One region of the Hydrogenophaga laconesensis genome, then DNA from elsewhere that is predicted to be linked to it. Evidence: predicted binding sites of a transcription regulator. Region 1 holds the regulator's gene; the other holds the start of a gene.
What was found. Region 1 encodes NrdR, which represses ribonucleotide reductase genes. Its sites were predicted from a motif close to CACNANATNTNGTG; they were not measured.
Positions count from the first base shown of each region.

Region 2: the regulator NrdR is predicted to act here: its motif matches at 8,246-8,259, upstream of J2X09_RS18295 (ribonucleoside-diphosphate reductase subunit alpha).

Region 1 is NZ_JAVDWE010000001.1:456,201-471,870, forward strand. It holds gene J2X09_RS02210 (nuclear transport factor 2 family protein) at 1-27, shown strand, start outside; gene J2X09_RS02215 (L,D-transpeptidase family protein) at 138-1,511, shown strand; gene J2X09_RS02220 (peptidylprolyl isomerase) at 1,511-2,113, shown strand; gene J2X09_RS02225 (peptidylprolyl isomerase) at 2,116-2,622, shown strand; gene J2X09_RS02230 (UDP-2,3-diacylglucosamine diphosphatase) at 2,652-3,470, shown strand; gene J2X09_RS02235 (M90 family metallopeptidase) at 3,491-4,339, shown strand; gene J2X09_RS02240 (DUF349 domain-containing protein) at 4,343-7,051, opposite strand; gene J2X09_RS02245 (DUF748 domain-containing protein) at 7,164-10,946, opposite strand; gene J2X09_RS02250 (lytic transglycosylase domain-containing protein) at 11,547-12,440, shown strand; ZMP/ZTP riboswitch at 12,506-12,675, shown strand; gene glyA (serine hydroxymethyltransferase) at 12,712-13,956, shown strand; gene nrdR (transcriptional regulator NrdR) at 13,991-14,440, shown strand; gene J2X09_RS02265 (GspH/FimT family pseudopilin) at 14,550-15,164, shown strand; gene pilV (type IV pilus modification protein PilV) at 15,171-15,653, shown strand; gene J2X09_RS02275 (prepilin-type N-terminal cleavage/methylation domain-containing protein) at 15,662-15,670, shown strand, end outside.
Region 2 is NZ_JAVDWE010000011.1:32,716-48,385, forward strand. It holds gene J2X09_RS18255 (IclR family transcriptional regulator) at 39-800, shown strand; gene J2X09_RS18260 (pyridoxamine 5'-phosphate oxidase family protein) at 810-1,433, opposite strand; gene ffh (signal recognition particle protein) at 1,448-2,821, opposite strand; gene J2X09_RS18270 (cytochrome C assembly family protein) at 2,988-3,788, shown strand; gene J2X09_RS18275 (PP0621 family protein) at 3,799-4,047, shown strand; gene J2X09_RS18280 (sensor histidine kinase) at 4,069-5,874, shown strand; gene J2X09_RS18285 (sigma-54-dependent transcriptional regulator) at 5,885-7,390, shown strand; gene ampD (1,6-anhydro-N-acetylmuramyl-L-alanine amidase AmpD) at 7,377-7,991, shown strand; gene J2X09_RS18295 (ribonucleoside-diphosphate reductase subunit alpha) at 8,500-11,361, shown strand; gene J2X09_RS18300 (ribonucleotide-diphosphate reductase subunit beta) at 11,503-12,699, shown strand; gene J2X09_RS18305 (histone H1-like DNA-binding protein) at 12,928-13,419, shown strand; gene J2X09_RS18310 (carbohydrate kinase family protein) at 13,475-14,365, opposite strand; gene J2X09_RS18315 (DUF3426 domain-containing protein) at 14,380-15,537, opposite strand; gene prmA (50S ribosomal protein L11 methyltransferase) at 15,568-15,670, opposite strand, start outside.

The DNA.
Region 1 (15,670 bases):
ATCGTTCGGGAATCCACGGGTTCTTGATGGGCGGTCGGCGATTCGCGCAACGGGGCCATGCCAGCCTCACGACCGAGTTGCTCAGGCCGGTAGACGGCCTCGCTCAGGGTATGGTGCCCCGCAGGCGAGCGCTCGCCGTGGCGACCTTGGTCGCTGTGGCCGCGTTCGTGGCCGCGACATGGCTGTACGGCCCGACGCCCCGGCACGACGCCCTCCCTTCGTCCACGGAAGCCGCCCCGGCACCGAGCATGCTCGACAACGCCGTGAGCCGCGTGCAGGAAGCAGTTCGCTCGGTGGCGCCACCCGCCTCCGGTCTGACGCCGGTGGCCTTGACGGCAGCCCGCCTTCAGGAAGCCGGTCCGCTCATGGGCGCGGCCGAAGCCAGACTGATCGAGATCTACCAGCTCATCGGCGCCGCCCGCCACCGCGAGGCCCTGAAGCAGGCGGAAGCCCTGGTGCGCGCGCATCCCAACTTCCAGCTCGCTCATCTGGTGCACGGCGATCTGCTGAGCCTGCAAACCCGCCCCGTGCGCCAACTGGGCGACGTACCCGACACCAAGGCGATGGCGGCATCCGCACAACTCAGCGCCTTGCGCGAGGAATCCCACCGCCGGTTGCTCGCGCTGACCGAGCGCCCACCCGAAGGCAGCGTGCCGACGCAGTTCCTCACGCTTTCGCCGCAAAGCCGCCACGCAATCGCCATCGACGCCTCACGCTCGCGGCTGTACCTGTTCGAGAACCTGAACTCCGCGCGCAATGCCATCGCTGGCGACGCAGACCGGCTGCCTCGGCTCAAGCTGCTGGGCGATTTCTACATCTCGGTCGGCCTGTCGGGTATCGAGAAGACACATGAGGGTGACAAGCGCACCCCGCTGGGCGTGTACTACATCACCAGCACCCTCAACCCGGCCGATCTGCCCGATCTGTATGGCGTGGGCGCCCTGCCGATCAACTACCCCAACCCGCTGGACGTGCAGCGCGGCAAGACCGGCAGCGGCATCTGGCTGCACGGCACCCCGAGCGACCAGTTCGTGCGTGCACCACAGGCCTCCGATGGTTGTGTGGTGTTGTCCAATCCCGACCTGCAACGGCTGCTGAACACGGTGCAGATCCGCACCACGCCGGTGGTGATTGCGTCATCGCTCCAGTGGGTGCGGCCCGAAACGCTGGCGGAAGACCGGGAGCAGTTCCAGTCCGTCCTGGAAGCCTGGCGGCAGGCGCGCGGAGCCGGCAAGGCCGATGAACTCAAAGCGTTCTACTCCACCCGGTTCATGCACCAGGGCCGCGACCTCTCCCAATGGTGGCCCCGCGTCGAAGGCGAGTTGCGTGCGAACGGCGGACGCGAGCTGCAGATGAAGGATTTGTCGGTGCTGCACTGGCGCGATCAGGACGACACCATGGTGGTCACCTTCGGTGAGGTGGCCGTCGGCCAGAGCCGGGGCGTGACCAAACGCCAGTACTGGGTCCGCGAACAAAATCGCTGGACCATCTTTTTTGAAGGAACGATCTGATGACACTCACCTCTCTCCAACCGCGCCGTCGCGTGGCGATCTTCCTGGCCACCAGCGTCGCGGTCGCGGCCCTGCTTCCGATGGCCGCCAGCGCCCAGGGAGCGCTCGCTCCGAGGGTCAAGCTGGGCACCTCCCAGGGTGATATCGTGGTCGAGCTGTACCCGGACAAGGCGCCCAAGACGGTCGAGAATTTCCTGCAGTACGTGCGTGACCAGCACTACGATGGCACCGTGTTCCACCGCGTGATGAGCAACTTCATGATCCAGGGCGGGGGGTTCACCGCAGACCTTCAGCAGAAGCCCACGCGGCCGCCCGTTGCACTCGAAGCCACCAATGGCCTGAAGAACGATCGCGGCGCCATCGCAATGGCACGCACCTCGAATCCGAATTCGGCTACCTCGCAGTTCTTCATCAACGTCGTGAACAATCCGAACCTCAACGCCCCCATGCCCGACGGCTACGGCTACACGGTCTTCGGCAAAGTCGTCGGGGGCATGGATGTCGTGGACAAGATCCGCGCCGTACCTGTCGGCAACCAGGGCATGCACCAGAACGTGCCTCTCGCTCCCATCACCATCCTCAAAGCCACTCTGGAGAAATGAACATGGCCAACCCAAAAGTCGAACTGCACATCGCCGGACAAGGCGTCATCACGCTGGAACTCGACGCAGAAAAAGCCCCGGCTTCCACCAGCAACTTCCTGGCCTATGTGAACAAGGGTCACTACAACAACACGGTGTTCCATCGCGTGATTCCCGGCTTCATGATCCAGGGCGGCGGCTTTGAACCGGGCATGAACCAGAAGCCCACCGACGCACCGATCACCAACGAAGCCAACAACGGCCTGAAGAACGACACCTACACCGTGGCCATGGCGCGCACCAGCGATCCGCATTCCGCCACGGCGCAGTTCTTCATCAACGTGACCAACAACGGCTTCCTCAACCACACCGCGCCCAGCGCACAGGGCTGGGGCTATGCGGTCTTCGGCAAGGTCATCTCGGGCAGCGAGATCGTCAAGAAAATCGAAGGCGTGCCCACAGGCCGCAAGGGTTTCCACGATGACGTGCCCAAGGAAGACGTCGTGATCGAGAAAGCCGTCGCGATCTGATTGGCAGGGCGCACGCGCCCTTGCCCCGCATGAACCACAACCACTTCGACCGCTTCGCCGAATGCCTCGCACCTGCAGGCTGGCAAGCGGTCGATGTCATTTCGGACCTGCATCTGCAGGCCGGCGAGCCCGAGACCTTCGAAAACTGGGCGGCCTATCTGCGTTGCCCCGCTCATGACCGGGCCGATGCGCTCTTCATCCTGGGCGACCTCTTCGAGGTGTGGGTCGGCGACGACGTGCTCTCAGCCAGCGCAGCGGAATCTCCTGACCATACCTTCTGGCGCACCTGTGCTGCCGCCCTACGGGCCTTCAGCGCCCACGTCCCGGTGTACTTCATGCCCGGCAACCGGGATTTCCTGCTCGGACCCGCCGCCCTGGACGCCTGCGGCATGGAGCGCCTCGATGACCCCACCGTGCTGGTCTTCCAGAACCGGCGCTGGCTGCTCAGCCACGGTGATGGGCTGTGCCTGGATGACACCGACTACCAGCGCTTTCGCGCGCAGGTGCGCGACCCGGCCTGGCAACACACTTTTCTTGCACAACCGCTGCCTCAGCGCGAAGCCATCGCGCGCGATCTGCGCGCACAGAGTGAGGCGCGCAAGCGCGCGACGGGCAACGATCCGGCCCTCTGGGCCGATGTGGACACGCAGGCGGCGCGGGCCTGGTTGACGCACGCGGACGCTCACACGCTGATCCACGGCCACACCCACCGCCCAGCCACCCATTCGCTCGGCGAAGGCCTTCAGCGTGTCGTGCTGAGTGACTGGGAGATGAGCGCACCCACTCCCCGCGCCGAGGTGCTGCGGCTGGATGCACAGGGCCTGCATCGCCGGTCCCTGATTCCCTGATCCGTTTCCAGTGCGACTGCATGCTTGATCTGCTCCAACGCTGGCTCCCCCGTGCGCTGCGCCGACCTGCTCCGATACCCGATGCCCTGTGGAACGCCGCCGTCGCGCAACACCCCTTTCTGAAAGCGCTGGATGTCTCGGAACAGAAGCGGTTACGGCTGCTCTGCACCCACTTCCTGATCGAAAAGGAATTCCACGGCGCCCATGGCCTGTCCGTCACCGACGCCATGGCGCTGGCGATCGCGGCCCAGGCCTGTCTCCCGTTGCTGCACATGCACGCCCTTTCGGGTGAGCCGGTGCGTGACCCCCTGCGCCTGCTCGACTGGTACAACGATTTCGTGGGCATTGTGGTGCAACCCGGTGCCGTAGTCGCCCGGCGCAAGACCACCGACGTCGCAGGCGTGGTCCACCACTACGACGAGGTGATCGCTGGCGAGGCCATGGACCGGGGACCGTTGATGCTCAGCTGGGAAGACGTCGCCCAGGCCGGCGAGCGTGCGGCGCAAGGCCACAACGTCGTGATCCACGAGTTCGTCCACAAGCTCGACATGCATGGCATGCCAATGGGCGACTCGCCTCACGGCGCGCCGCCGCTGCCCTCGGGCTTCATGGGCACGCGCGACCGCAGCCAGGCTCACGCGATCTGGCAACGGACCATGCAGCAAAGCTACGAGCGCTTCCACGAAGCGGTGGTGATGGCCGAACGCTTCGGCGGCGAAACACCGTGGCTGGATGAGTACGCCGCGAAAGACGCCGCCGAGTTCTTCGCCGTGACCTGCGAGGCGTACTTCGTCAACCGGGAACGCTTCGCGATCGAGTTTCCCGAATTGATACCGCTCTACGACGGCTTCTTCCGGGCAGCGCGCTGACGTTCAGCGGCGCAGCAGCACCTTCAGCACATTCTGCAGACGGCGTTCTGCAGCCGCGTCGAATGAAGAGCCCAGCACCGATGCCACATCTTCCACCCAGGTATCGGCCGGCGCAGCGGCATGTCGGCGCGTGAGCAGCTGGAGCTGCAACAGGCGGCGATCGCTCAGATGCTCGGCCGGTGTCGGCACCTCGGCGGCCATTTCCAGGCGCAGAAGCGTTTCACCCGACAAGGGGGCCGCAGCCTTGCCCAGGGCGGACGCCCAGGCCGCGCGGCTGGAGGCGCTGACGCGTGAGCCCAGGGCCTGCGCGGTGGGCAGCTGCTCCGCGTCGCGTTGCTGCCATGCGGTCATGAGCTGTGTGAGCACCTCGCCATGTGCCTGTGCAGCGAGCTTGCGCAGGCTGGCTTGAGCGCCCTCGATCGCCTGCCGCTGCGCGCGGAATGCCGCGTCACCCAAGCGGGGGCCGCGAGGCTCGCGCTCTTCACGCCAGGGGGCCGCACCTCGCGCATCACGTCCACCGCGAGCATCCGGCCGACCCGGCGCTCCATCGCGCCGGCCATCCACGCGGTCGCCGCGACGGGTATCGCGGCCATCGCGCGAGGCGGGCTCGGACTTCTTCATGCCTGGTCGGTCGTCGCCACGCACCGCCACCAGCTTCCTGGGTGGCGCAGCCGGCTTTGCGGAAACGGGGGATTCTGCCGGCGCCACATCGGCATCGGCTTCAGGGATGGTTGCAGCGGCTTCAACAGCCGACCGCGCAGCCGCGGCCTCGGGCGCAGCTGCTGCGGCCGGCGCGGCCGCCTGTCCTGCGAGAGCGGCTTCCAGCTCGCTCATCGCGGCCCGGATGCGTTGCGCATCGCCACTGGCACTTGCTGCATCCAGGGCACGGGAGGCGTCCAGCACGCGCTGGTCGTGTGCGCTGAGCGCACTGGCGGCTTTCTCACGCTCGCTGCTCTTGCGCGCAAAGGCCTCGTCGATCGGCTGGCGGAAGGCTTCCCAGAGCTTCTGTTCGTGCTTGCGTTCCAGCGGCACGGCATGGGCTTCGGTCTGCCAGCGTTGCTGCAGCGCCTTGACGGCCTCGATGCGCAAGACAGGCGCAGCTCCCAGCGCAACCGCCTCGTCGATCAGCGCCTTACGCCGCGCGGTGCTCTCGCTCTGCGCCGCCTCGAGGCGTTCATGCGCCTTGTGCATCGCATCCTTCCAGACCGGCTGGATATCGGCAAAGGCCTTTTCGCTCAGGTGGCCCGCTTCGCGCCAGCGTTCGGAGAACGCATGCAGTTCACGCACCTGAACCTTCCAGTCCGTGCTGTCCGCGTGTGCCAGTGTCCATGCCCTGAGCTCTTCGATGATGGACAGGCGTTGGGCCTTGTGCGCCTCACTCTGCTGGCGCACCTGCACCAGCCAGGCTTCCACCACCTTGTGCGCTTCCGTGCAGGCTTCGTCAAAGCGCCTCCAGAGGGCATGGTTGGGCTGCCCCCCCTGGTCGGTGGTCTTCCACTGGTCACGGAGGCTGCGCAGGGTCTCCTGCATCTTGCGGCCACCCAGGCGCTGGCCTTCGGGCGCCTGCAGCAAGGCTTCCGCCTTGGCCACGAGCTCTTCGCGCAACTGATCAGCGCGCCAGCGCTGCCAGCCTTCGAGTTCACCGGCCTGCCCCAGCGCGGCCTGAGCACGCGCGTCCAGCGCTGCGGGCACCAGCCGGCCGACGCTCTTGAGCAGTCCACGCACGTCGGCCGCCGCCTTGGGCGTGGCCTTGCCATGGCCTTCGGCAAGTTCACGCTCCAGCACCGTCAGCGCCTGTTCAAGCTCGGCCGTCGCACGGACGCGTTTTTCCTTTTGAGCCTCGGTGTCTTGTGCCGCCTTTTCGGTGGACGCTGCCACGTCCTGCCCGCGCGCGGCGCGCAGTTCATCGGCCCACACCGGCACGGCAGGCAAGGGAGCCTGCGGGTTGGCGTCGGCGGCCACGGTCTGCGCGAGTGCAGCCTCGAAGGCGTCCCATACCAATTGCAATTGCTGGCGCGAAGCTTCGAGCATGGGCGGGAACTTCACATCCACGCTGGGCCACTGCGGGTCCTGCGAGAGACCACTCGCCTGCTGCTGCCATTGGCCTACATCGGTGCGCAGCGTCTCGGCGATCTGCTGCGCATCGCGCCAGGGTTTGGTGGACAGCACTTCGATGCGCTGGGCAATGAGCACAGCGGCTTCCCGCTCCACCTGCACGCGGTGCTGCAGGTCTTCGATGGCCTTCACCCGCTCACCGAGCGAGTGGCGGAGCGCAGCCAGCGGCTCGCGTGAGAGGGGTGCGCCCGCACGGGCGGCATCGCGTTGCCAGGCCAGGGCATCGGCCAGGTTGAGACGTGGCTGCGCGATCAGGCTCTCGGCCTTCTGCGCCCATTCCACCGACATCTGCTCCTGGGACTTCTGACGCTTGAGCTCGTCGAGCTTTTCCTTCAGCGGCTTGGCCGCTCCCCGGTCGCGGTGCGAGAGTTCCTTGAACACCTCGTTCATCTGCTCCAGTGCAGGCCCGGTGGCCAGCCATTCACGCACACGCGCGGCGCGCTCGCCCGAGGTGGGCGCAGAAAATGCGCCACCCGTCAGGGCGTCCAGGGGGTGGGCAGCATTGGCGCTGGCCGGCTTGGGAGGCGGGGGCGTGTTCACGGCAGATTCGGAGGCGTTGGACGAAGACGGGTTTTTTCGCAGGGAAAACAGCGACATGGAAAGGGCGATTCGGTCGATTCGGATGCCTGCGCCACGGCGGCGCGGCCAACGCGTATTGTCGCCGCAGTTGGCGCGCTCCTGGCCCAAGGGGTATCGGGCAACCCGCAGGTTATCTCGGGGCCAGTCTGAGCTCGGCCTGCGGCTGCCACTTCTCACCCTGGTTGCCCAGCTGGGGCGCCCCCAGGAACATGCGTTCTTCAGCGAGCTGGCGGCTGGCCAGATAGTCCTTGACAACCACACCTCTTGCGACAGCGAGTTCTCGGATGGCATCGGACGACACGGGAATCGACGCCAGCAGCAAGGCTTCCATTTCCGTCTGCGGAATGTCCTTGGCCATGCCCACCAGATTGCGTGGTTTGGGAATGTCGGCTCGTCGATACACCTCTTTGAGCAGCGCGGGATACTCGGCGGCGCCCACCGTCAATGAATCGCTGATGGCAGTCCCCTCGCGCGCGAGGAGTCGGCGCTTTTCCGCCAGCACACGCTCATCCAGCCGCGCCCGCTGGTAGCCGCTGCGCTCGGCCTCCAGATCGCCATGTCCCACGACAGTGAGTTGCAGCGCAGGCCGATCGGCCAGGGCCTTGGCCACGGCGTCCAGCCGTTGCCGGGCTGCGCCGTCGAGGGACTTGCTGCCTGGCGCAAAGGCAACCTGGTTCATTTCTTCGCCGCCACCACCGAACGCCCCTGCGATGAGAGCGAAGGGCGAGGTGATGGCCTTCCCGATCAGGTTGAAGATGAGCCGGAAGATGAGCGGTGCGAGCTTGAACTGCGGATCGTTGAGCGATCCGCTGACGGGCAGGTTGATGTCGATCACGCCATTGCGGTCGGCCAGCAGTGCCACTGCGAGCTTCACCGGCAGGTTCGGCGCTTCACTGCCGGCCACGCGGTCACCGAAACTGAGCTGATTCAGGATGATCTGGTTGGTGGCGGTGAGCTGGCCATTCGGTTCGATCTTGTACGCCACATCCACACTGAGCTTGCCGCGCTCGATGCCATAGCCCGCGTACTTCACGCTGTAGGGCGACAGGGGTGGCAATTCCAGGTTGCGCACGCGACCCAGGATGTCCAGTGCCAGGGGCTGTGCCAACGGGTTCAGCTTGCCGTCGATCTCCAGCGCGGCCGTGCCTTCGGCGCGACCACGCAACGTGAGATCGGCCATCTGGGGAGCGCCGCCCGGCGGCACACTCGCGAATGCGCTCAGGCTGCCCGTGAGCTCGCTGAGGTTGGCCGAGTAGTTCGGCTTGATGAACCGGTCGGAGAACAGCACGCGGCCGTTCATCAGGCTGATCGGCCCGAAGCGGATGTCCGGGTCGGGAACAGCGCTGGCCGTGGTGGCTGGCGGCGTTGCCGCGGGGGCAGCCGGAGCCGCAGGAGTCACTGGCACGGCGCCTGCGGCCGGCGGGTCCTCGTGTTTCACCAGACCCTGCAGATTGATGCGGCCCGTCTCATCAATGATGAGGCGCGCGTAGTAGTCGCTCAACACGGTCTCGTCCACCGAGACGCGGGTGACTTGTCCCGGCGCCACGGCAAGCTGCAGACCCCGCAACTGCAGCGACTTCCAGGCCAGCAAGTCCTCAGCAGGTGACTGTGTGCTGGCGCTGAAATCGTCCAGCGACACGTTGCCGGCCACCGCCAGTCTCAAACCGGCGGATGGCAGCGACGCCTCCACCGTGCCCCGGTAGCTGGTGTCGGCCCGCAGCAGGTCCAGGTTCAGCCGGTCTCCAAAATAAGGCTCCAGCGCATGCACCGGCAAACGGTCGGCCTGCACCTTCAGCCGGGCGCGCAAGCTGTCGGCGTCGCGCGTACCCGCCCCGGGCAGGCGCAAGGTGCCATCGAGCACCAGCCGCCCCGGCTCAGCCCGGTTGCCCCGCGTTTCGCCCATGCGCAGTTGCAGCGAGACAGGCATGTCCGGCTGGCTGCGCTCCAGCGGCTGCAGGTTTTTCGCGCGCAGCTGGATCTGGCTGAGCTCGAGCCGCACGGGTTGCGACGTGGCCAAGTCTTCGTAGGCAACGGAACCCGCGTCCATCTGCACATCGGCCAGCGTCACACGCCATGGCGGGGCCTCGGCCTTTTTCGGTGCTGGCGCCGGAGAAGCCACGCCGGAGGCCGGCGCCTTCATCCACCGATCCACCATCCATCGCCCATCCTTGTCCCGCAAGGCGCGCACCTGCGGCCGATTGAGCACCACCGACCCGACCTCGACCGTGCTGGCAGCCAGGTCCACGCGAACATCCTGCACCTTCAGCGAGCGAACGCTGGCCTGGGGTTGCCGGCTGGCGCCCAGCCGCGCATCGTTGAGCTCGAAGCGACTGGCATTCAGCTTCAACCCCATGGGTTGATCGGCCGACGCGGCACGCCACTCCAGTTGCATCTCGGTCACCAGTCGGCCATCCAGCTCAGGCAACAGCACATCGGCGGCGTAAGGTGCAAAGGTGGACAACTGCAACTCACCCAGTGCCAGTTGCGCGTTGGCTTCGGCATCGGTTGCCGAACCCTTGAGCGTCAGTGGCGTCTCCCCCAGACGGGCAGACAGTTCGAAAGGCACAGGCGCCTGCACCGGCCAGGTCAACGCCTGGGCACTCACGCGCAGCGCCTCGAGGGCCAGGTCCGCGGCGGGCCTGACTGCGGCATCCGCCCAGCGCACGGTTCCACCATCGATGTCGAGGCGGGCCACGCTGACCTTCCAGGGTGGCGAGGGGGGCGAGGCCGATGAAGCGGCCGTGGGCGGCGTCTGGGCGGTAGCGCCTCCCGTCCATCCTTGAGCCACGCGTTGCAGGTTGAGAAGCCCCGCCGCGTCGCGGGAGATCGCCACCGCGGGTGTCTTCAGTTCGATGGACGCGAGATCTGCCAGTCCCGCCAAGGGCTCAAGACGGTTCAGGCTGACGCCCAGCCGCTCCCAGGCCAGCAGGTCCGCCTGTCCCGATGACCCGACCCGCTCGACCACGCGCAACCCCGACAGCGCGGCCGTTCCTGACAGGGAGAGGCGGGGCGTGTCCTGTTGCTCGAAGGCCAGTTTGAGCGCCAGCTCCAGCACACCGGCTTCGGGCCTCACGGGCCAGGCCGCTGGCCAGTAGGGCAGATAAGGCGCCAGATCCAGCGACGGGATGTCCAGGCTGGCATCGGTGTCGCGCGTGCGTGCGAAGGGTGTCGTGTCTGCCCTCGAATCAAAGGTGCTGCCATTGAGCGTGAACGCGAGGTGCGGCTGCGTCACCACGTCGCGACGCGATGCCAGATTGCTGAGAAAAGGCACGCCCAGAGACAGCCCTCTCAATTGATGGGTAACACCCGCACCGTCGTCCACGAACACAAGCTCGCCGTCCGACACCCGGACGTTGAACAGGGCAAACTGCAGAGGATCGGAAGCGGGTTTGTCATCCGCCGGGCGTAGCCGCGCCAGCACGTCATCGACGTCATAGCGGCCTTCGCCCAAGTGGCGCACCTCCAGCCTGGGCCGATCCAGTTCCACCGCATCGATCACGGGCGCCAGCCGGATCAGCGACTGAAGCTCGGCGTCCACATGGAAACGTGAGAGCGAGAACTGCTCGCCGCCATTCGCCCCAGCAACCCGCAGGCCATCCACCGTCAGCTCGAGCGACCAGGGACGGAAGTCCACCCTCTCCACCGTCACCACACGTCCCAAGACGGCACTGCCCTGCTTCTCGATCTGCCACTTCAACAGAGGTGGCATGGCAAGCCAGGCCACGGCCCAGAGAATGAGGAGCCCGAGAAGCGCCCGCAAGAGCCGCCTTGCCCATCGGCCCCCGGGCAATCGGGAGAGGATCGTGTTCATCATGCGCATGGTTGCCAACTCATCCCGCGAGTGTCGTCGAACTCCAGGGACACCACCCGGACGCACATACATGGAACACAAAAAAGAAACCCCGGCAAGCATGGCCTGCCGGGGTTGACGGCGGGCTAGATGCTCTTGCCGTCGGCTTTGGCGGAGGGAGTTGGATGTCTCTCCAGCCTGGAAGCAACAGATTGCTCCCGTTGGGGGCTGACTTGCGGTTCTCCGCGTCGTCAGCTTGTGCCTGTCTTCAGACAGACGACTGCAGATTACTCCGGTTGTTCGCCACGATCAAGAGCCGGCATCCCCCGTCACCATGCAGATTTTCAATCAAGGCACGAAGCATCATTCGGACACCCCGAAACCACGTTTTGGCACATGAAAGGTGCTAATCAGCCGATAAACGGTAGGTTGGTGCCCGCCTTCCCGGGAGGCCCGCAAACACGCGCATTGCCGCTAGCAAAGCAGTTCGACCCGCCGGTATGCCCAATTTTTTATATCGAAAAGTAGGCTTGAACCAATTCTTAAACATTGACTCGATATTAATAAGTCCATAGGATGCGCCAGTTTTGCCCGTTTGGAGGGTAAACCCGACCGCTGCCTCACCGGCTAACTCGACCGCTCCTTCATGGATCGGGCCGTCGATGGCGACCAATCCAGTCGGCCCAGCTCCCACGGGCAGGCCGACGCAGAAAGGAGCGATGAATGACCGCGCATGACGCAACGCCACCCGAGAGCACCTCACGTGCCGTGGCATCCATCAAGACCGCTGTTGCAGACGCCTACCAAGGCTTCTTCGACATCACCCACAACAGCCTTGCCCTGCTGGGCACGCTGGCCGCCGTGGCGCTCATCACCCTGAGCGCGCGTGCCGATCTGCGCGCCAGTGCAGAGGAGCAGTTGCTGGGCTGGCTGCTGGAACGGCAGGAAGCCGCCACCGCCGACGCGGTCTACACCGCCGAGCCGAGCGCCATCGACCGCGTGACCGCCGCACAGCCAGACGAGCTGCCCAAGCAGCAGGCCAACGTGACCTACTGGCTGAGCCGGAAGTACCGCGTCGCCCCCGAACCGCTGAGTGTCCTCGTCGCCGAGGCGTTTGAGGTGGGCGAGAAGGCCAAGCTCGACCCCACGCTCATCCTCGCGGTGATGGCGGTCGAATCGCGTTTCAACCCCTTTGCCCAGAGTCCTGTCGGTGCACAGGGGCTGATGCAGGTGCTGACTCGCGTGCACACCGACAAGTACAACGACTTCGGCGGCCAGCTGGCCGCCTTCGATCCGGTGTCCAACCTGCGTGTCGGTGCTCGCGTGCTGCAGGAAGCCATCAAACGGGCCGGATCCGTGGAAGGTGGGCTGCGCCTGTATGTCGGTGCTGTCACCACCGATGGCAGCTGGTACATCAACAAGGTGATGGCCGAGCACATGCGAATCCAGAGCGTCGCGCTGGGCAAGCCTATGCAGCGCCTGCCTCAGCCCCGCCCCACCACCGTGGTGGCACCCGCAACGCCTGCTCCGGTCGCACCGCCGGGAGGCGAAATCGAAGCCGAGGGACCGGCGACGCCGGGCGCACTGCCTTCGAGCCCCGCCCTGTCGCGCTCCTGATCGCGGGAACACGCACAGTGTCGGCAGGCCGTCGCGGCAACCTCACTTCCAGCCTCGGCTAAACTAGCCGGGTACGCAACTGGCGATAGGTGCGCACCCCGGCTCATGTCAGCCGGAGGATGCCGCTGACGTGGCCCCCCTGGCCGATTCGTGATCGGCACCAGGGACAACCACTGGGAAGCGTACCGCCCGGTCTTCAGGACCGGGTGTTCAGCCGTTCGCCTGGGCAGCCCTTGTCACCGCGCAAGGTTCCACGTCTTGAAGGACTGCCATGTACGACCGCAATATCCTCATCCAGCAAACCGACCCCGAACTGTTTGCTGCCATCCAGGCCGAGAACGCGCGCCAGGAACACCACATCGAGCTCATCGCCAGCGAGAACTACGCCTCGCCTGCCGTCATGGCCGCCCAAGGCACGCAGCTCACCAACAAGTACGCTGAAGGCTACCCTGGCAAACGCTATTACGGTGGCTGCGAATACGTCGACGTCGCTGAACAGCTCGCCATCGACCGGGCCAAGCAGCTCTTCGGTGCCGAGGCCGCCAACGTGCAGGCGCACTGTGGCGCTTCCGCGAACGAGGCTGTCTTCCTGGCCTTCCTCAAGCCCGGTGACACCATCATGGGCATGAGCCTGGCCGAAGGTGGCCACCTCACCCACGGCATGGCCCTCAACATGAGCGGCAAGTGGTTCAACGTTGTGTCCTACGGCCTCAACGACAAGGAAGAGATCGACTACGACGCCATGGAGCGCAAGGCCCACGAAACCAGGCCCAAGCTGATCATCGCGGGTGCCTCGGCCTACAGCCTGCGCATCGACTTCGCCCGTTTCGCCAAGGTCGCCAAGGACGTGGGCGCCATCTTCATGGTGGACATGGCGCACTACGCAGGCCTGATTGCGGCAGGGGTCTACCCCAACCCGGTGCCACACGCCGACGTGGTCACCTCCACCACCCACAAAAGCCTGCGCGGCCCGCGCGGCGGCATCATCCTGATGAAGGCGCAGCATGAGAAGGCGATCAACAGTGCCATCTTCCCTGGCCTGCAAGGTGGCCCGCTGATGCATGTGATCGCCGCCAAGGCAGTGGCATTCAAGGAAGCCCTCTCGCCAGAATTCACAGCATACCAGCAGCAAGTGCTGACAAATGCGGCCATCGTCGCCGAAACCCTGACCTCACGAGGCCTGCGCATCGTCAGTGACCGCACCGAGAGCCATGTGATGCTGGTCGACCTGCGCGCCAAGGGCATCACCGGCAAGGAAGCCGAGGCTGTGCTGGGAAGTGCGCACATGACGATCAACAAGAACGCCATCCCGAACGACCCGGAAAAGCCGATGGTCACCAGCGGCGTGCGCATCGGGACCCCGGCCATGACCACGCGCGGGTTCAAGGACGACGAGGCGCGCCTGACGGCCAACCTGATTGCCGACGTGCTGGACAACCCGCGCGACCCGGCCAACATCGAAGCCGTTCGCGCCAAGGTCAATGCCCTGACGGCGCGTTTCCCCGTCTACAAATGACGCCTTTCGGCCGCCCAGCGGGCGTGCACACCGCATGAAATGCCCGTTTTGCGGCCATCTTGAAACCCAGGTGGTTGAAACCCGCGTGTCTGAAGACGCGGATTTCATCCGCCGCCGCCGCCAGTGCGGCCACTGCGAGAAGCGGTTCACGACCTACGAGCGCCCCGAAGTGAGCTTTCCCGCGGTCGTCAAGAAGGACGGGCGACGGGTGGACTACGTGCCCGCCAAGCTGCGGGCGTCGTTTTCGCTGGCACTGCGCAAACGCCCGGTCAGTACGGAGCAGGTCGATGCGGCGATCGAACGCATCGAGGAAAAGCTGCTTAACCTCGGTGCGCGGGAGGTGCCCGCCGCCCGCCTGGGCGAGATGGTGATGCGCGAGCTGAAAAAACTCGACAAGGTGGCGTATATCCGGTTTGCCAGCGTCTACCGGAGCTTCGAAGACATCGACGAATTCAGGGCTCTGGTCGACGAAGTTCGACGCTGAATGCGGCCAATCGCACGCGCACTTGAAACGCTTTCCCGCTCGTCGCGAGGCTCCTGTCTTTCATCGGGTCTCTCGGAGCGTTAGCAGCTGTAACAGGCAGACTGGCGGAATGGGAAATGTCCGCCAATCCGCTTCATGGCCGCGTCAGTCTGGCCATCGCGGCGTCACGCTGATCGAATTGATGGTGGCCGTCAGTGTGCTCGCCATCCTGCTGGCCATTGCTGCCCCGAACTTTCAGGGAATGACCGCCTCCAGCCGACTGACCTCTGTCAGCAACGAGTTGCTCGGGAGCATTCAGCAAGCTCGAGCGCAGGCCATTCGCACGGGAGCGCGGGTTACGGTATGCAGAAGCACCAACGGAACCCAATGCGATACCACCACAGGCGTCGGCTGGGACAGAGGCTGGATTGTGTTTGGAGATACCACCCGAAGCGGGGCCGACGCGGCTGTGGACACCGGGGAAACCATTCTCACGCGGATCACAACCCCGGGAACTGGTGCATCCGTGGCGGGCTCCGCGCAGGTCGCAAACTACGTTTCATTCGCTGCAGACGGTAGGCCACGCCTCATGGGCGGAGGTATTCAAGCCGGCACCTTGCGGGTATGCAGCTCCAGCGACGCCCTGAGAAATGACACGAGGGCACGTGACATCGTGCTGACCACCGCCGGGCAAATCAACGTTGTACGTCCCGCCAACGTAGCCAACAACTGTCCCAATCCCTGATCCGAGATGAAAAAAACTCACCGATCCAACCATTGCACCCGACGTCAGGATTCACGTGGGGCCTCACTGATCGAAGTGCTGGTGGCCGTGCTGATTCTCAGCCTCGGGCTACTCGGCATGGCGGCCCTTCAATCCCGGGCGGTGAAAGGCAATGTGAGCAGCGGGCAACGTGCGCAAGCCGTCATGCTCAGCCACTACGTGATCGATGTGATGCGGGTGGACAGGGAAAGCGCCAAAGGCGGGAGCTACAACACCGGAAGCGACTTCATCTGCAACCCGAATGCCTTCAATGGAACCAGCCTGGCGGAAACATCTCGCAGAGCATGGCTGACGTCTGTGAAGCAGAACATCGGGCGTGCCGACGACAACACCACCTGCGCGCATATCGCGTGCGATGCAGACTATGCGTGCACCGTCCAGATTCGCTGGGACGACAGTCTCAGCGGTGGACTGGCCAATCAGACACTCGTCATCAGCTCGCGGGTTTGAAGCACGCCATGCCACAT
Region 2 (15,670 bases), on a different contig from region 1:
CTCGAAATAATTTCATGATTCATCTCATTTTTCGAGACATGAGCACCGAAACAGACAGCAGTCCCGGCTTGCGGTTGATGGAACTGCTGGAGCGGATCACCCGCACCGACCAGCCGCTGGCGCTGCCCGACATGGTGACACTGACGGGCTGGCCCAAGCCCACCGTGCATCGCATGCTCTCACAACTGGAGCACGGAGGCTGGCTGGTGCGAGAACCCGACGGCCGGCGGTACGCGATGGCATCGCGCCTGCTGCGTCTGGCCGAAGCCGCCCTGAGCAACAGCACACAGCAGGGTGTGCGACATGCTGTGCTGCGGCAGCTGGTGGCCGAGGTGGGCGAGAGCTGCAACCTGACGGCGCTGTCGGGCGCGGAGGTGGTCTACCTCGACCGCGTGGAGTCGGCCTTTCCGCTGCGGCTGGAACTGCGGCCCGGCACACGCGTGCCGGCGCATTGTTCGGCCAGCGGCAAACTCTTCCTGGCGTGGATGAGCGCACGCCAGCGGCGCGCCGTGCTGGATGGCCTCACGCTCACACGCTACACCGCCAGCACGCTGACGCAGCGTGAAGCGCTGGACGCCCAACTGGACGCCATCCGCCGTGATGGACATGCGGTGGACGCCGAGGAATTCGTCGAAGGCCTGGTGTGCGTGGCGGTGCCGGTGTTCGCACCGGGCCAGCGCACCGTGCGCTGCGCGCTGGCGCTTCAGGCCCCCGCCGCGCGCATGTCATTGGCCCAGGCGCGGTTGCAGTTGCCCCGTCTGGAGGCGGCCGCGCAGGCGCTGGCCCGCACCCTGGGTTGACGCCGTCGCTCAGTAGAGCGTGTTGCGCTGGCGTTCAGGCAGGGCGCTGTCGTAGGCGACCCCGTCGATGGCATCGTTCGTCAACGCCGCCAGCATCGCGCCGGCGGTGGGCACGGCAGCCGGTTCTTGCACGTCCCACAGGCGTGAACGCTTCATGGCGCGCGCACACTGGAAGAACACCGTCTCCACGGTGATGACAATCACGCAGCGCGGTGGCTTGCCTTCCATGGCCAGCCTTTGCAGCAGGTCCGGCTCGACCGAGATGAGCGCACGACCGTTCACGCGCACGGTCTCCCCCACACCTGGCACGAAGAACAGCAAGGCCACGCGGGGATCGGCCAGAATGTTCTTCAGGCTGTCGATGCGGTTGTTGCCCGCGCGCTCGGGCAGCAGCAAGGTGTGCTCGTCCTGGATCGTGACAAGACCCGGCGGGTCGCCACGCGGAGAGGCGTCCAGGCCGTCGGACCCCACCGTGGCCAGCACCGCGAAGGGGGAAGCTTCGATCCAGCGCTGGTAGACCGGGTGAAGGCGCGAGGTTTCCTTGCGCAGCGAGGCTTCGCCCACCGGGCCGAACAGGGCCTGGAGCGAGTCGAGGTCGCTGATGGTGTGGGGATCGGCGGGTGCGGTGCCCATGTATTCGAATCCTGTCAACGGCCCATGCCGGGCAGCTTGGGCATGCCTTTCATGCCCCCCATGCGCTTCATCATCTTCATCATGCCGCCGCCTTTCATCTTCTTCATCATGTCCTGCATCTGCTCGAACTCCTTGAGCAGGCGGTTGACCTCCTGCACCTGCACACCCGCGCCTGCGGCGATGCGGCGCTTGCGCGTGGCCTTGATGATCTCGGGCTTGCGGCGTTCGCTGAGCGTCATGCTGCAGATGATTCCTTCCTTGCGCTTGATGTCCTTCTCGGCGCGGCTCATGTCCACCTCGCCGGCCTTCGCAGCCATGGCCGCAGGCAGCTTGTCCATCAGGCTGGAAAGCCCCCCCATCTGCTTCATCTGACGGAGCTGGTCCAGGAAGTCGTTGAGATCGAACCCTTGCCCGCTCTTCACCTTGGCGGCGAGCTTCTGTGCCGCCGCCATGTCCACGCCCGCGGTGACCTGCTCGACCAGCGCGAGAATGTCGCCCATGCCGAGCACGCGCTGGGCATGGCGATCGGCATCGAACACCTCCAGACCGTCGATCTTCTCGGACACACCGGCGAACTTGATCGGCGCGCCGGTGATCTGGCGCACCGAGAGCGCTGCGCCGCCGCGCGAGTCGCCATCGAGCTTGGTGAGCACGATGCCGGTCAGGGGCAGCGCATCCTTGAATGCCTTGGCGGTGTTGATCGCGTCCTGGCCCTGCATCGCGTCCACCACGAACAGCGTCTCCACCGGCTTGAGCACGGCGTGCAGTTCCTGGATCTCGCGCATCAGCGCCTCATCGATCGCCAGGCGGCCTGCCGTGTCCACCAGCAACACGTCGAAATAGTGCTTGCGCGCGTGGTCGATCGCGGCGCGCGCAATGTCCACCGGCTTCTGGTCCGGCGTGCTGGGAAACCATTCGGCCCCGGCTTGTGCGGTCACAGTCTTCAACTGCTCGATGGCAGCCGGGCGGTAGACGTCGCCAGAAACGGTCAGCACCTTCTTCTTGCGCTTCTCGATCAGGTGTTTGGCCAGCTTGGCGGTGGTCGTGGTCTTGCCGGCGCCCTGCAGGCCCGCCATCAGGATCACGGCCGGCGGTTGCGCCGCCAGGTTGATGTCGGCCACGCCCTCGCCCATGGTCGCGGCGAGCTCGCGATGGACGATGGCCACCAGCGCCTGCCCGGGCGTGAGCGAGCCCACCACTTCCTGGCCCAGTGCCTTCTCCTTCACGCGTGCGATGAAGTCGCGCACCACCGGCAGCGCGACGTCCGCCTCGAGCAGGGCCATGCGCACCTCGCGCAGCATGTCGGTGACATTGCTCTCGGTGATGCGGGCCTGGCCGCGCATTTCCTTGACGATGCGTGAGAGACGGTCTGAAAGGGCTGATGCCATGCTGCGCTCGGGTAGGGAGGAAAAGAACGGAAACCCGCGCCGGACGGGCCGTCGGGCGGCGATACAGGCCGGCGGGCCGGTGTGGTCGGGCCAGACAAGGCCGTTAAACTGTGCGGATGATTTTAGCTGCGCCCTTCCCTTTCACGCTTGGCGCGCTGCCCCGGTGATGAGCCTGCTGCCCGCACTCGCGTCCAACCTTCCCGTCACCGTGTTCTCCGGTGGTGCGGCACTCGCCTACGCGCTGCTCGCCTGGGCCCACCCGCGCATGTCGGCCCCGCAGAGCCGCGGCCTGCTCGGTCTGGCCTGGGCGCTGCACCTGCTGGTGCTGGTGCTGGGCCTGTTCGAGCAACCGGCACGCTTTGGTTTCGCACCGGCGTTGTCCGTCACGGGCTGGCTCGTGCTCACCGTCTACCTCATCGAAAGCCGCCTGTATCCACAGATGCGTGCGCGCTGGACGCTGGCCGTTCTGGGCATGGCCGTCGTGCTGCTGGCCCTGGTGTTTCCCGGTACACCCTATCCCGCCCTGCACTCCGCCTTGATGCCACTGCATTGGGCGTTGGGCATCGCGTCCTACGGCCTGATCGCGGCGGCCGTGGTGCACGCCTGGCTGATGCAGCGCGCCGAAAAAGCCATCCGGCTGGGCAACGCGAGCGAATCCTCCATGCCGCTGCTCACACTGGAACGCCTCACCTTCCGCTTCGTCGCGGCCGGCTTCGCGCTGCTCAGCGCAACGCTGCTGGCGGGCTGGTTCTTTTCCGAAACCCTCAACCACCGCTGGGTCTGGGACCACAAGACCACATTCTCGCTGCTGTCCTGGCTCACCATGGGCGTGCTGCTCTGGGGTCGGTGGCGCCTGGGCTGGCGAGGCCGTGTCGCCGTGCGCACGCTCTATGTGGCCGCGGGCTTCCTGCTGCTGGGCTACGCCGGCTCCCGGTTCGTGCTGGAAGTGCTGTTGCACCGCGCCTGATGCATCGACCATGAAATACCTGATCGTCCTGGCCGTGGTGATGGTGGCCTTCTACATCTGGCGCAACAACCGCGTGAGCGACCGCGCCGACGCCGCCCGCCGCGCCCCCCCCACGCCCGGGCGCCCCAAGCTGCCCACGGTCATGGTGGCCTGCCCGCACTGCGGCACACACCTGCCCGAGAACGAAGCCGTGCAAGGCCGGCAGGGCGCGTATTGCAGCGTCGAGCACCGCCGGCTTCGCGAAGGCGGCGCGGTATGACCCTGATCCATCAGGACTGACATGGCCCGGGACGTCAGCTCTCAGTTCTCCCCGTCCTGGTACTCCGCATTCGAGGGCACCCACACGCAGAGCCGTGAGCAGCGCATGCGCGCGTTCTCGCGCTTGTGGAGCGCCTTCATGCGCGCCCGCGTGTTCATTGCCGCCGTGCTGCTCTCGCTGCAGGTATTCACGCTGGTCACCCAGTCCGCCGGCCCGCAATGGCTGGTGGTGGTGTGCTCAGCTCACCTGTGCGCTGCCCTGGTGATGATGTATTTCTGGCGACCGGTGGAACACCGCCACCCCATGCACATCCAGTGGGTGTTGACCATCGGGGTGGATGTGCTGGTGTTTGCGCTGCTGCAGTCCTTCCAGATCAGCAACATCAACTACACCGCACTCTTCGCCTTGCCCGTGCTGCTGGCGGCCATCCTGGGCTCCCTCACGCTGGGCATGGCAACCGCCGCGAGCGTCACCCTGTATCTGCTGGGCGAAGCCGGCTTGAGCGCCCTCTGGACGAGCGACCTCTCCACCGCCCGCTTTCTGCAAGCGGGTCTGACCGGTACCGGTTTCTTCCTGGTGGCAGTGCTGGCCCACCAGTTGGCGATCCGCCTGGCGAGAGAAGAAGCGCTGGCTGCCAGCAGCCAGGCCGCAGCGCGCGCGCAGGCGCAGGTGAACGTGCTGGTGATCGAGAGCCTCACGGTGGGCGTGCTGGTGGTGGATCCGCACGGCGTGGTGCGCAGCGCCAATCCCGCCGCGCAGTCCATGCTGCTCGGCCAGGTCTCGCCCCAGGCCGCGAAGCTGCTGCTCTCCGCGCGTTCGAGCTGGCAGCATCTGGCTCATCTCGTGAACGAGACTTTCGCCCGGGGTGAAGCACTCGAAACAGAAACCACCATCGACGACGAGAATCGGCCCAGCCAACGCCTGCATGCACGCACCCGGTTGACCGCCCAGAGCGGTCGCAGCGCAGGCCTGTGCGTGCTGTTCCTGGAAGACCTGCGCGAGGTCGAAGCGCGCGTGCGCACCGAGAAGCTCGCATCCATGGGACGCATGTCCGCCGCCGTGGCGCATGAAATCCGGAACCCTCTGTCGGCCATCACGCAGGCGAATGCCCTGCTTGATGAAGAAGTGCAGGCGCCAGCACAGAAGCGCCTCACCCGCATGATCGAGCAGAACGCGCAGCGGCTTTCGCGCATCGTCGACGACATCCTCAACGTGGCACGCGCACAGCCCAACCAGGACACCACCACGGCGCCCGCTCTGCCGCTGGACCAGACGGTGCGACAGGTCGCACTGGAATGGGTGAGGCAGAGCCGCGCGGATCGCATTCTTGGCGTGCACGTCCATGCGCCGGCTGCCCATGTGGGTTTCGACCCGGAGCACCTGCGCCGCCTGCTCATCAACCTGCTGGACAACGCCCTGCGCCACGCCAGCGGCAAACCTTCCTCGATCCGATTGATCACGCAACCCAGCGGCAATGACCATATCCGCCTGTCGGTCTGGAGCGACGGGCAGGCGCTGGAGGCCAGCGTGATGCGCCACCTGTTCGAACCCTTCTTCTCTTCCGAAAGCCGCTCCAGTGGCCTGGGACTCTACATCTGCCGTGAGCTGTGCGAGCGCTATGGCGCCCAGATTGCCTACAGGCGCACCCGGCTGGACCAGCAGGAGGGCAACGAGTTCTATGCGCTGATTCCGGCTGCCGGTCCGGCCCCGGCGCGAGAGCCCACGCAGCAGAGCCTCTCGTACCCGGCCGGCGATTCCATCGCCACACGTGCCGAACCCCACAGCCGCCCCATGACAACCGGAGGCGCGTCCCTGGGGGCCCGCTGAATTCAACCCGATGCCCAACGCGCCTTCCCCCGCCTCCGTGCTGGTCGTTGACGACGAGCCCGACCTGCGCACGCTCTACGAGCTGACGTTGTTGCGCGAGGGCCATGCGGTGGTCGCCGCCCCCGATATCACCCAGGCACGGGAATGGCTCGCGCAACAACGCTTCGATGTGGTGATTTCCGACATGCGTCTGCCCGATGGCCTGGGCCTGGATCTGCTGCGCGAAATCGGCGACGCACAGCGCTCAGAGAAATGCATCGTGATCACGGCCTACGGCTCTGCGGAGAACGCGGTGGAATCGCTGAAGGCTGGCGCGTTCGACTACCTCACCAAGCCGGTGGACCTCAAGCAGCTGCGCAGTGCGGTCACGGCCGCCGTGCGAAGCTTGCGCGACCAGCAGGGTGGCGCGCTCAACGGTGCGGCCACTCCGGGCCTGCCACAGGGCGGCGCGACGGGCGATGTATCGCGCAAGCCCGAAGCTCCATCCAGCGGCACGCAATCGCTGCGCCGGATCGTGGGCAACTCACCCAGCATCACCCAGATCAAGTCACGTATCGAAAAGGTGGCCTCCAGCATGGCACCCGTGCTCATCCTGGGCGAATCTGGAACCGGCAAGGAGCTGGTCGCCCGCGCCGTGCACGACTGCAGCCACCGCAACGCCGGGCCCTTTGTCGCGGTCAACTGCGGCGCCATTCCCGAGAACCTCATCGAAGCGGAATTCTTCGGCGCGCGCAAAGGCGCCTACACCGGCGCCACCGCGGACCGCGAGGGGTACTTCCAGGCAGCGCGTGGCGGCACCCTGTTCCTCGACGAGATCGGCGACCTGCCACTGGCCATGCAGGCCAAGCTGCTGCGCGTGATCCAGGAACGCCGGGTGCGTGCACTCGGTGGCGTGCAGGAAGAAGCCGTCGATGTGCGGCTGGTCAGTGCCACGCACCGCGATCTCGGTGGCCTGGTGCAGAGCGGTCAGTTCCGCCAGGACCTGTTCTACCGCCTCAACGTGATCGGATTGCGCACGCCGGCCTTGCGCGAACGCCGTGACGACCTGCCAATGCTGGTGAACGCGCTGCTGGTTCGCCTGTGCGCCGAATCCGGCCAGAATGTGCCATCGCTTTCGCCGCGCGTGCTCGCCTGGTTGCAGTCCCGTGAGCTGCCGGGCAACGTGCGCGAGCTGGAAAACCTGCTGCAGCGCGCCCTCGCCTTGAGCAACGGAGACACGCTCGAACCCGAAGACTTCGGCGAATCCGACGATCTTCCCGAGCAACCGACCCAGCCGGACGAACTGTCACCCACCAGCGGGCATATGGGCGCGTCGACCGCCTCCCCCACGGACATACCGCCCGACCTGCAGACCTACCTGGACGAACAGGAGCGGCAGGTGCTGCTCAAGGCGCTGCGCGAATGCGACTTCAACCGCACGGCGGCGGCGGCCCGGCTGGGCCTGAACCTGCGTCAGATGCGCTATCGCATCCAGCGGCTGGGCATTGCCATGCCCTCGGACGATGACGACACCTGACGAAAGCATGCGAGGCGCCTGGCGCGGTGGCTGGCTGCAGACAGCCCGCCACTGCGCTTCGCCCAACCACGGACCGAGGCCCGAAGGAGCCATCGTCGACCTGATCGTCATCCACTCCATCAGTCTGCCGCCGGGCGTCTACGGCGGCCCTGAGGTGGAACAGCTCTTCACCAACCAGTTGGACTGGAAGGCACACCCCTACTTCGAACAGATCCGCGGCATGGAGGTGTCGTCGCACTTCTTCGTGCGGCGCGATGGAGAAGTCATCCAGTTCGTCGATGCCGACGCGCGGGCCTGGCACGCGGGCCGGTCCTGCTGGCGCGGCCGCAGCAATTGCAACGACGACTCCATCGGCATCGAGCTCGAGGGGCTGGAGGGCGATGTGTTCGAGGTCGCCCAGTACGCGGCGCTCGTCCAGTTGTGCACCCAGCTGGTGCAGCGTTACCCCATCGCGCATGTCGCCGGCCACGAGCACATCGCCCCTGGGCGCAAGCAGGATCCCGGTCCGGGTTTCAGCTGGTCACGTCTGCGAGCAGGTCTTGGCTGGTCAGATGATTTTTTTCCACCCGATGCGTTGCGCCAGAGCATCGCGGGCAACTGATTGCAACGCTGGACGAAGCCGCTTCGCGCCCAAGCCATGAACGGCGCGCCGATCCAAGGCAAATCTGGCTGGAGCGCCCGTCAGCGTTGATCCCACCTCCACAAGGCAAGGCGTCTCGCGCGCTCGACAGCGATCACTTCGTGCATGACATCAACGCGCCATCGATCAATTTCTGTCTAACGTAAAGCGCTTCGCGCATGCCCTCCCTCGATTTTGGGAAAACACTACCCGTAGTGGCTTGAACGTGACATGGACACCAGATATAGTGTTACCTTGTGACGTCCAAAACGTACTCCCACCCGTATCGCCACCCACCGGATGCAGCCCGCCTGGCTGCTGTGGCAATCACCTGTGGCCAACGTTGATACCGGCACCCAGTCACTATGCAGCCATCGGGCAACGCGCACCCGATGCCGTCACCACACAACAATCAAATGAAAGAGGAATCATGCTGACCGCTTCCCCCATCACCACCCCGTCACCCGCCTCCCTGAAGCCTCCTGTCGGCATGCCCGCCGCAGCTTCGCTGGCCGCGAGCAGCTCGGTTTTCTCCAATTACCAGATCATCCGCCGCAACGGTGCCGTGGTGCCGTTCGAGCCCAGCAAGATCGCCGTGGCCATGATGAAGGCGTTCCTGGCGGTGCACGGCACCCAGGGTGCCGCATCGGCCAGCGTGCGCGAAACGGTGGATGAATTGACCCAGAACGTGGCGCGCGCCCTGATGCGCTCGCGCCCGGGCGGCGGCACCTTCCATATTGAAGATGTGCAAGACCAGGTCGAACTCGGCCTGATGCGCAGCGGCCACCACGAAGTCGCCCGCGCCTACGTGCTCTACCGTGAACGCCGCACGCAGGAACGCGCGCACCAGGCGGAAGTGGCTCACCCGACCGAGCCTGTTCTGCACGTGCTCGACGGTGGCCAGCGCGTGCCGCTCGACCTGCCGCGCCTGCAAGGCCTGATCGCCGCCGCCTGCAACGGCCTGGGCAAGGACGTCAAGGCCGAGCCCATCGTCGCTGAAACCAAGCGCAACCTGTACGACGGTGTGCCGATGGAAGAGGTCTACAAAGCCTCCATCCTCGCTGCGCGCACGCTGATCGAGAAGGATCCCGACTACACCTACGCCACCGCGCGCCTGTTGCTGCACACGATCGTCAAGGAAGTGATGGGCGAGGAAGTGCCCGCCGCCGAGATGGGTGCCCGCTATGCCGAGAACTTCCCGCAGTTCATCAAGAAGGGCGTCGACAACGACCTGCTCGACGAGAAGCTGCTGCAGTTCGACCTGGCCCGCCTGGGCGCGGCACTCAAGCCCGAGCGTGACCTGCAATTTGACTACCTCGGCCTGCAGACCCTGTACGACCGCTACTTCCTGCACGTGCGCAAGACGCGCATCGAGCTGCCGCAATCTTTCTTCATGCGCGTGGCCATGGGCCTGTCGCTCAACGAGATCGACCGCGAAGCCCGCGCCATCGAGTTCTACGAGGTGCTCTCCAGGTTTGATTTCATGTCGTCCACGCCCACGTTGTTCAACAGCGGTACGCTGCGCTCGCAGCTCTCCAGCTGCTACCTGACCACCGTGCCCGACGACCTCGACGGTATCTACGAGTCGATCAAGGAAAACGCGCTGCTGTCCAAGTTTGCAGGTGGCCTGGGCAACGACTGGACGCGCGTGCGCGCCCTGGGCTCCCACATCAAGGGCACCAACGGCGAGTCGCAGGGCGTCGTGCCGTTCCTGAAAGTGGTGAACGACACCGCCGTGGCCGTCAACCAAGGCGGCAAGCGCAAGGGCGCGGTCTGCACCTACCTGGAAACCTGGCACCTCGACATCGAAGAATTCCTGGAGCTGCGCAAGAACACCGGCGACGACCGCCGCCGCACGCACGACATGAACACGGCGAACTGGATTCCCGACCTGTTCATGAAGCGCGTGCTGGAAAAGGGCGAGTGGAGCCTGTTCTCGCCCTCCAACACCCCGGACCTGCACGACAAGTTCGGTGCGGACTTCGAGAAGGCCTACGTGGCCTACGAGGAAAAGGCCGCACGCGGCGAAATCAAGCCCTACCGCAAGGTGCCCGCCAGCGACCTGTGGCGCAAGATGCTCTCGATGCTGTTCGAGACCGGCCACCCCTGGATCACCTTCAAGGACGCCTGCAACGTGCGCAGCCCGCAGCAGCACGCCGGCGTCGTCCACAGCTCCAACCTCTGCACCGAGATCACGCTGAACACCAGCGACACCGAAACCGCGGTCTGCAACCTGGGATCGGTCAACCTGCTCAACCACGTCAAGCTGGGCAACGACGGTGCCAAGGTGCTGGACCACGAAAAGCTGCAGGCGACCATCAAGACCGCCATGCGCATGCTCGACAACGTGATCGACATCAACTACTACGCGGTGAAGAAGGCGCGCGATTCCAACATGCGCCACCGCCCGGTGGGCCTGGGTGTGATGGGCTTCCAGGACGCGCTGTATGAACTGCGCATCCCCTACGCCTCCAATGAAGCGGTGGAATTCGCTGATCGCTCGATGGAAGCCGTCTGCTACTACGCCTACTGGGCTTCGACCGAGCTTGCCCGCGAGCGCGGCCGTTACGCCAGCTACCGCGGTTCGCTGTGGGACAAGGGCATCCTCCCGCCCGACACACTGGACCTGCTCGCCCGTGAGCGCGGTGGCTATGTGGACGTGGACCGCTCCAGCAGCCTGGACTGGGACGCCCTGCGCCAGAAGATCGCCGCCGATGGCATGCGCAATTCCAACTGCGTGGCCATCGCACCGACCGCGACCATCTCCAACATCATCGGCGTGGACGCGTCCATCGAGCCCTGCTTCGGCAACCTCTCGGTGAAGTCCAACCTCTCGGGCGAGTTCACCGTCATCAACAGCTACCTGGTGAAGGATCTCAAGCGCCTGGGCCTGTGGGACGACGTGATGGTCATGGACCTCAAGCACTTCGATGGCTCGCTGCGTCCGATCGACCGTGTGCCGCAAGACGTGAAGGCGCTTTACGCCACGGCCTTTGAAGTGGAGCCGCTGTGGTTGGTGGAAGCCGCCGCACGCCGCCAGAAATGGATCGATCAGGCACAGAGCCTGAACATCTACATGGCCGGCGCATCGGGCAAGAAGCTCGACGACACCTACAAGCTGGCATGGCTGCGCGGCCTCAAGACCACGTATTACCTGCGCACCACGTCGGCCACGCAGATCGAGAAATCCACGGGCCGCACCGGCCAGCTCAATGCAGTCTCGGTCGGCAACACCAGCCCCGTCGCGGCTTCGGCAGCGGTGGCCCCGACTGCGGACAGCACCGATATGAAGCCTGCAACCGACATCAAATTCTGCGCAATTGACGACCCGGGTTGTGAAGCCTGTCAGTGATTTCGAGCGTCGTGCGTGCATGTTTTGTGATGTTCATTGAATGCAATTCGATGCAACACCGCAACACAAAATGTGCGCATATCGCCTGATCACTTTGCATTTCATGCACACACTTTCATAATCCGCACATTGGAAACCTCTATGTTGACCTGGGACGATCACACCACGCCCTCATCGAAGCCAGCGAACAGCCCACTGCCCACCGGCATGTCGGGCCTGCAAGCCTCACTGTCCTCACCATCCGGTGAGCGCGCCGCCACCCCTTCCGCTTCGATCAACACCGCGGCCACACCGAAGGCCGCAGCAGCTCAGCCTTCGGTGCGTCGCGTCAATGCGGCTGACAAGCGCATCATCAACGGCCAGACCGACGTCAACCAGTTGGTGCCATTCAAATACAAGTGGGCCTGGGAAAAGTATCTCGCCACCTGCGCCAACCACTGGATGCCGCAGGAAGTGAACATGAGCCGCGACATTGCGCTCTGGAAAGATCCCAATGGTCTGACGGAAGACGAACGCCGCATCGTCAAGCGCAATCTTGGCTTCTTCGTGACCGCCGACTCGCTCGCCGCCAACAACATCGTGCTGGGCACCTACCGCCACATCACGGCGCCCGAGTGCCGCCAGTTCCTGCTGCGCCAGGCTTTCGAGGAAGCCATCCACACGCACGCCTACCAGTACATCGTGGAGTCGCTCGGTCTGGATGAGTCCGAGATCTTCAACGCGTACAACGAAGTCGATTCGATCCGCGCCAAGGATGAGTTCCTGATTCCCTTCATCGAAGCGATCATGGACCCGGACTTCCACACCGGCACGCCAGAGACCGACCAGCGCCTGCTCAAGAGCCTGATCGTGTTTGCCTGCCTGATGGAAGGCCTGTTCTTCTATGTCGGCTTCACGCAGATTCTGGCGCTGGGTCGCCAGAACAAGATGACTGGCGCTGCCGAGCAGTATCAGTACATCCTGCGCGACGAGTCCATGCACTGCAACTTCGGCATCGATCTGATCAACGCGATCAAGATGGAGAATCCGATGCTCTGGACCGCCGAGTTCAAGGCAGAGATCAAGGAGCTGTTCCTCAAGGCCGTCGAACTGGAGTACCGCTATGCCGAGGACACCATGCCGCGCGGCGTGCTCGGCATGAACGCGTCGATGTTCAAGGGTTATCTGCGCTACATTGCCAACCGCCGCGCCACGCAGATAGGCCTTGAGCCCCTGTTTCCGAACGAAGAGAACCCGTTCCCCTGGATGAGCGAGATGATCGACCTCAAGAAGGAACGCAATTTCTTCGAAACGCGTGTGATCGAATACCAGACCGGCGGGGCGTTGTCCTGGGACTGATTTCCCATAACTGCCAGAGCCGCATTGCCCGTATCGACCAAGAACATGATTTCCGTACATACAGAACCCTGTCACCGACGCGCAGACGCCGGGAACAGGGTTTTGTCACAGGATTCAAATCCTTGGGGCCAGCCGTGGATGCATCCACACGGCCCCAGGGCGTTGAATCACTTCACCGGCAACAAGGCTGGATGAAGTGCTCTTTGCAACTTGATCAAGGAGAAAACAATGGCAACTGCAAAAAAAGCCCCGGCCAAGAAGGCCGCACCGGCTAAGAAGGCTCCGGCCAAGAAACCTGCTGCGAAGAAGGCAGCACCGGCGAAGAAGGCACCGGCCAAGAAGGTCGCTGCCAAGAAGGCACCGGCGAAGAAGGTCGCTGCCAAGAAGGCAGCACCGGCGAAGAAGGTTGCGGCCAAGAAGGTCGTCGCCAAGAAGGCACCGGCGAAGAAAGCCGCTGCCAAGAAAGCGCCGGCGAAGAAGGTCGTCGCCAAGAAGGCCGCGCCCAAGAAGGCTGCTGCCAAGAAAGCGCCGGCGAAGAAAGCCGCTGCGAAAAAGGCTCCTGCCAAAAAGGCCGCTGCGAAGAAGGCCCCTGCGAAGAAGGCAGCCCCAGCAAAAAAAGCTGAGCCGGCCAAGAAGCCGGCAGCCCCTGCTGCTCCTGCGGCGCAGACGAAACTCAACCCTCAGGCTGCCTGGCCGTTCCCCACGTCCAGCAAGCCCTGAGTCTCTCGTTGAGATGACCTGCAAGCCCGGCGCGAAAGCGCCGGGCTTTTTTTTGTCAGTTCGTCAGCGTGTAGTTCTGGCCGCCCCGGCTGGCGATCTTCACCGCACCCATGCGGTTGCCGAGTTCAGCGCATCGCTGCAGCGGCCAGCCCTGCTCCAGCCCATGCAGCAGGGCGGCACGGAACGCATCGCCGCAACCGGTGGGGTCCACCACCGACGTGGCGGCAACACCCGCCACCCGCACCTTCGCCGCGCCGCCGTCCCACACGTCACAACCTTCCGCACCCAATGTGACGATCATCCCGCGCACACTCGCCGCGATCTCATCCAGGGTGAGACCGGTGCGCTCACTCAGCATCTGGGCTTCGTAGTCGTTCAGAGTGACCCAGCTAGCCAGCTCGATGAACTGCCGCAACTCCTCGCCATTGAACATCGGCAGGCCCTGTCCGGGGTCGAACACGAAGGGCACACCGGCATCGTGCAGCTGACGCGCGTGCGAGAGCATCGCATCGCGGCCATCGGGAGAGATGATGGCCACCGCAATGTCGCTCCGCGGAGGCACAGGGTTCTCGTGCGCCATCGACATGGCGCCCGGGTGGAACGCGGTGATCTGGTTGTTGTCGCGGTCCGTCATGATCATGGCCTGCGCGGTGTAGCTGTCCGCGTCCGACAACACGTGGCGCGTGTCCACCCCGAGCGTGCGCAGCCGCTCCAGGTATTCGCCTCCATCGTTTCCAAGCATCGCCAATGGCACGGCCTGCGCGCCCAGCTGGCGCAAACCATATGCGATATTGCCCGCGCAGCCCCCATATTCACGGCGCAAACCCGGCACCAGAAACGACACATTGAGAATGTGCAATTGACTCGGCAGGATCTGCTCGGCGAAACGGCCTTCGAAGGTCATGATGGTGTCAAAGGCGAGCGAACCGCAAACAAGAATGGGCATGGAGTGTTTCCGTATCAGGGGTAGAAAACCAGGGCGTTGTAACCGGCCATGGGAGTGTCGTCGCCGAGGGCGAGCGACAGCCGGAAGTTGATCGTGACCGATGCCTGTGCCGGCAGCAGGGCCGGCGCATCGGGCCACTCGTCAGGGAGGAAGACGCGGCGCGAGATCACGCCACCGCCAATGTCGGTCAGACTCAGCTCGAGTGCCGGCACGGCCAGCGCCATCGGCGCCGTGTTCTTGAGCACGAGGTCGAACGAGTAGAAATTGCCCAGGCGCCGCACCAGCGACGTGCTGTCGATGACGATGGCATCGATGCGGCGCACGGGCGCCAGCTTGCAGCCCAGGTGGTTGCAGACCTGCTGCAGCATGGGTTGCAGCTCAGGCCGCCACGCGGCCAGCCGATCCCGTTCGTGCACAGCCCACTGTCCAGCGAACAGCGCCACCAGAACCAGCGTGAGCGAAGCCAATGTGGCGCGCATACCGCGCGAAGACCAGAAGGCCTGACGCTGGGCCTGGCGCACGAACCCCGGCACGGGGTCGGTGGCATCGGGTTGAGCGGGTGGTTGTTCCTCTGCATCCTGTGCCTCCTGCGGCGCGGGTGCCTCTGGCATCACCGAGACGGCAGCATCAGCGCCCGCCTCCGCCACCACCGGGCTGGCGCCCCCTTCCTTCAACCGTCCGAGGCCGGCCGCAAAGCGCTTCAACTCGGCCTGGAAGTCAGATTCCGCGTCGTCGGCAACTGGCTCGCTGATGGGTGCGACACTGAAAGGTGGAGGCATGGTCTCGACCGCACGCTCGTCCATGGAGGCCTCTGCGGACTCCCACATCGGCTCATCGAGCAAGACATCCGGCGTCAATTCCTGCCGAGAATCGACCTCGCCCGGCTCATGGTTGAGCTCATCGGCGAGCTCCACATGCGGATCCAGCTCGGGCTCGAGCGGAGGTTCGGGATCAGGCTCTGCTGCGGGTCCGGGCTCGGGTTCCGGCGCGGCGGCCAAGAACTCCTCGGACGCCGGCTCCTCACCTGGTGGAATCCAGGGCTGAAGGTAGAGCGTGGCATCGAACACATCGGCACAATGCCCGCAACGCACCCAGCCTTCGGAGATCTTCAGCTGGTCGGCAACGACCCTGAACATCGTTCCGCACGAGGGGCAACGGGTGGTGAAACTCATGCGCCGATTATCGCGGGCGCGGCAGCGGCTTCAGGCCTTGACGGCGGTCATGAGGATCCAGCCATCCTCTTCGTCGCTGACCTGCAACGTCACCCAGGGGGCGTAGGCTTCGATCAGCTCTTCGGCCTGACGC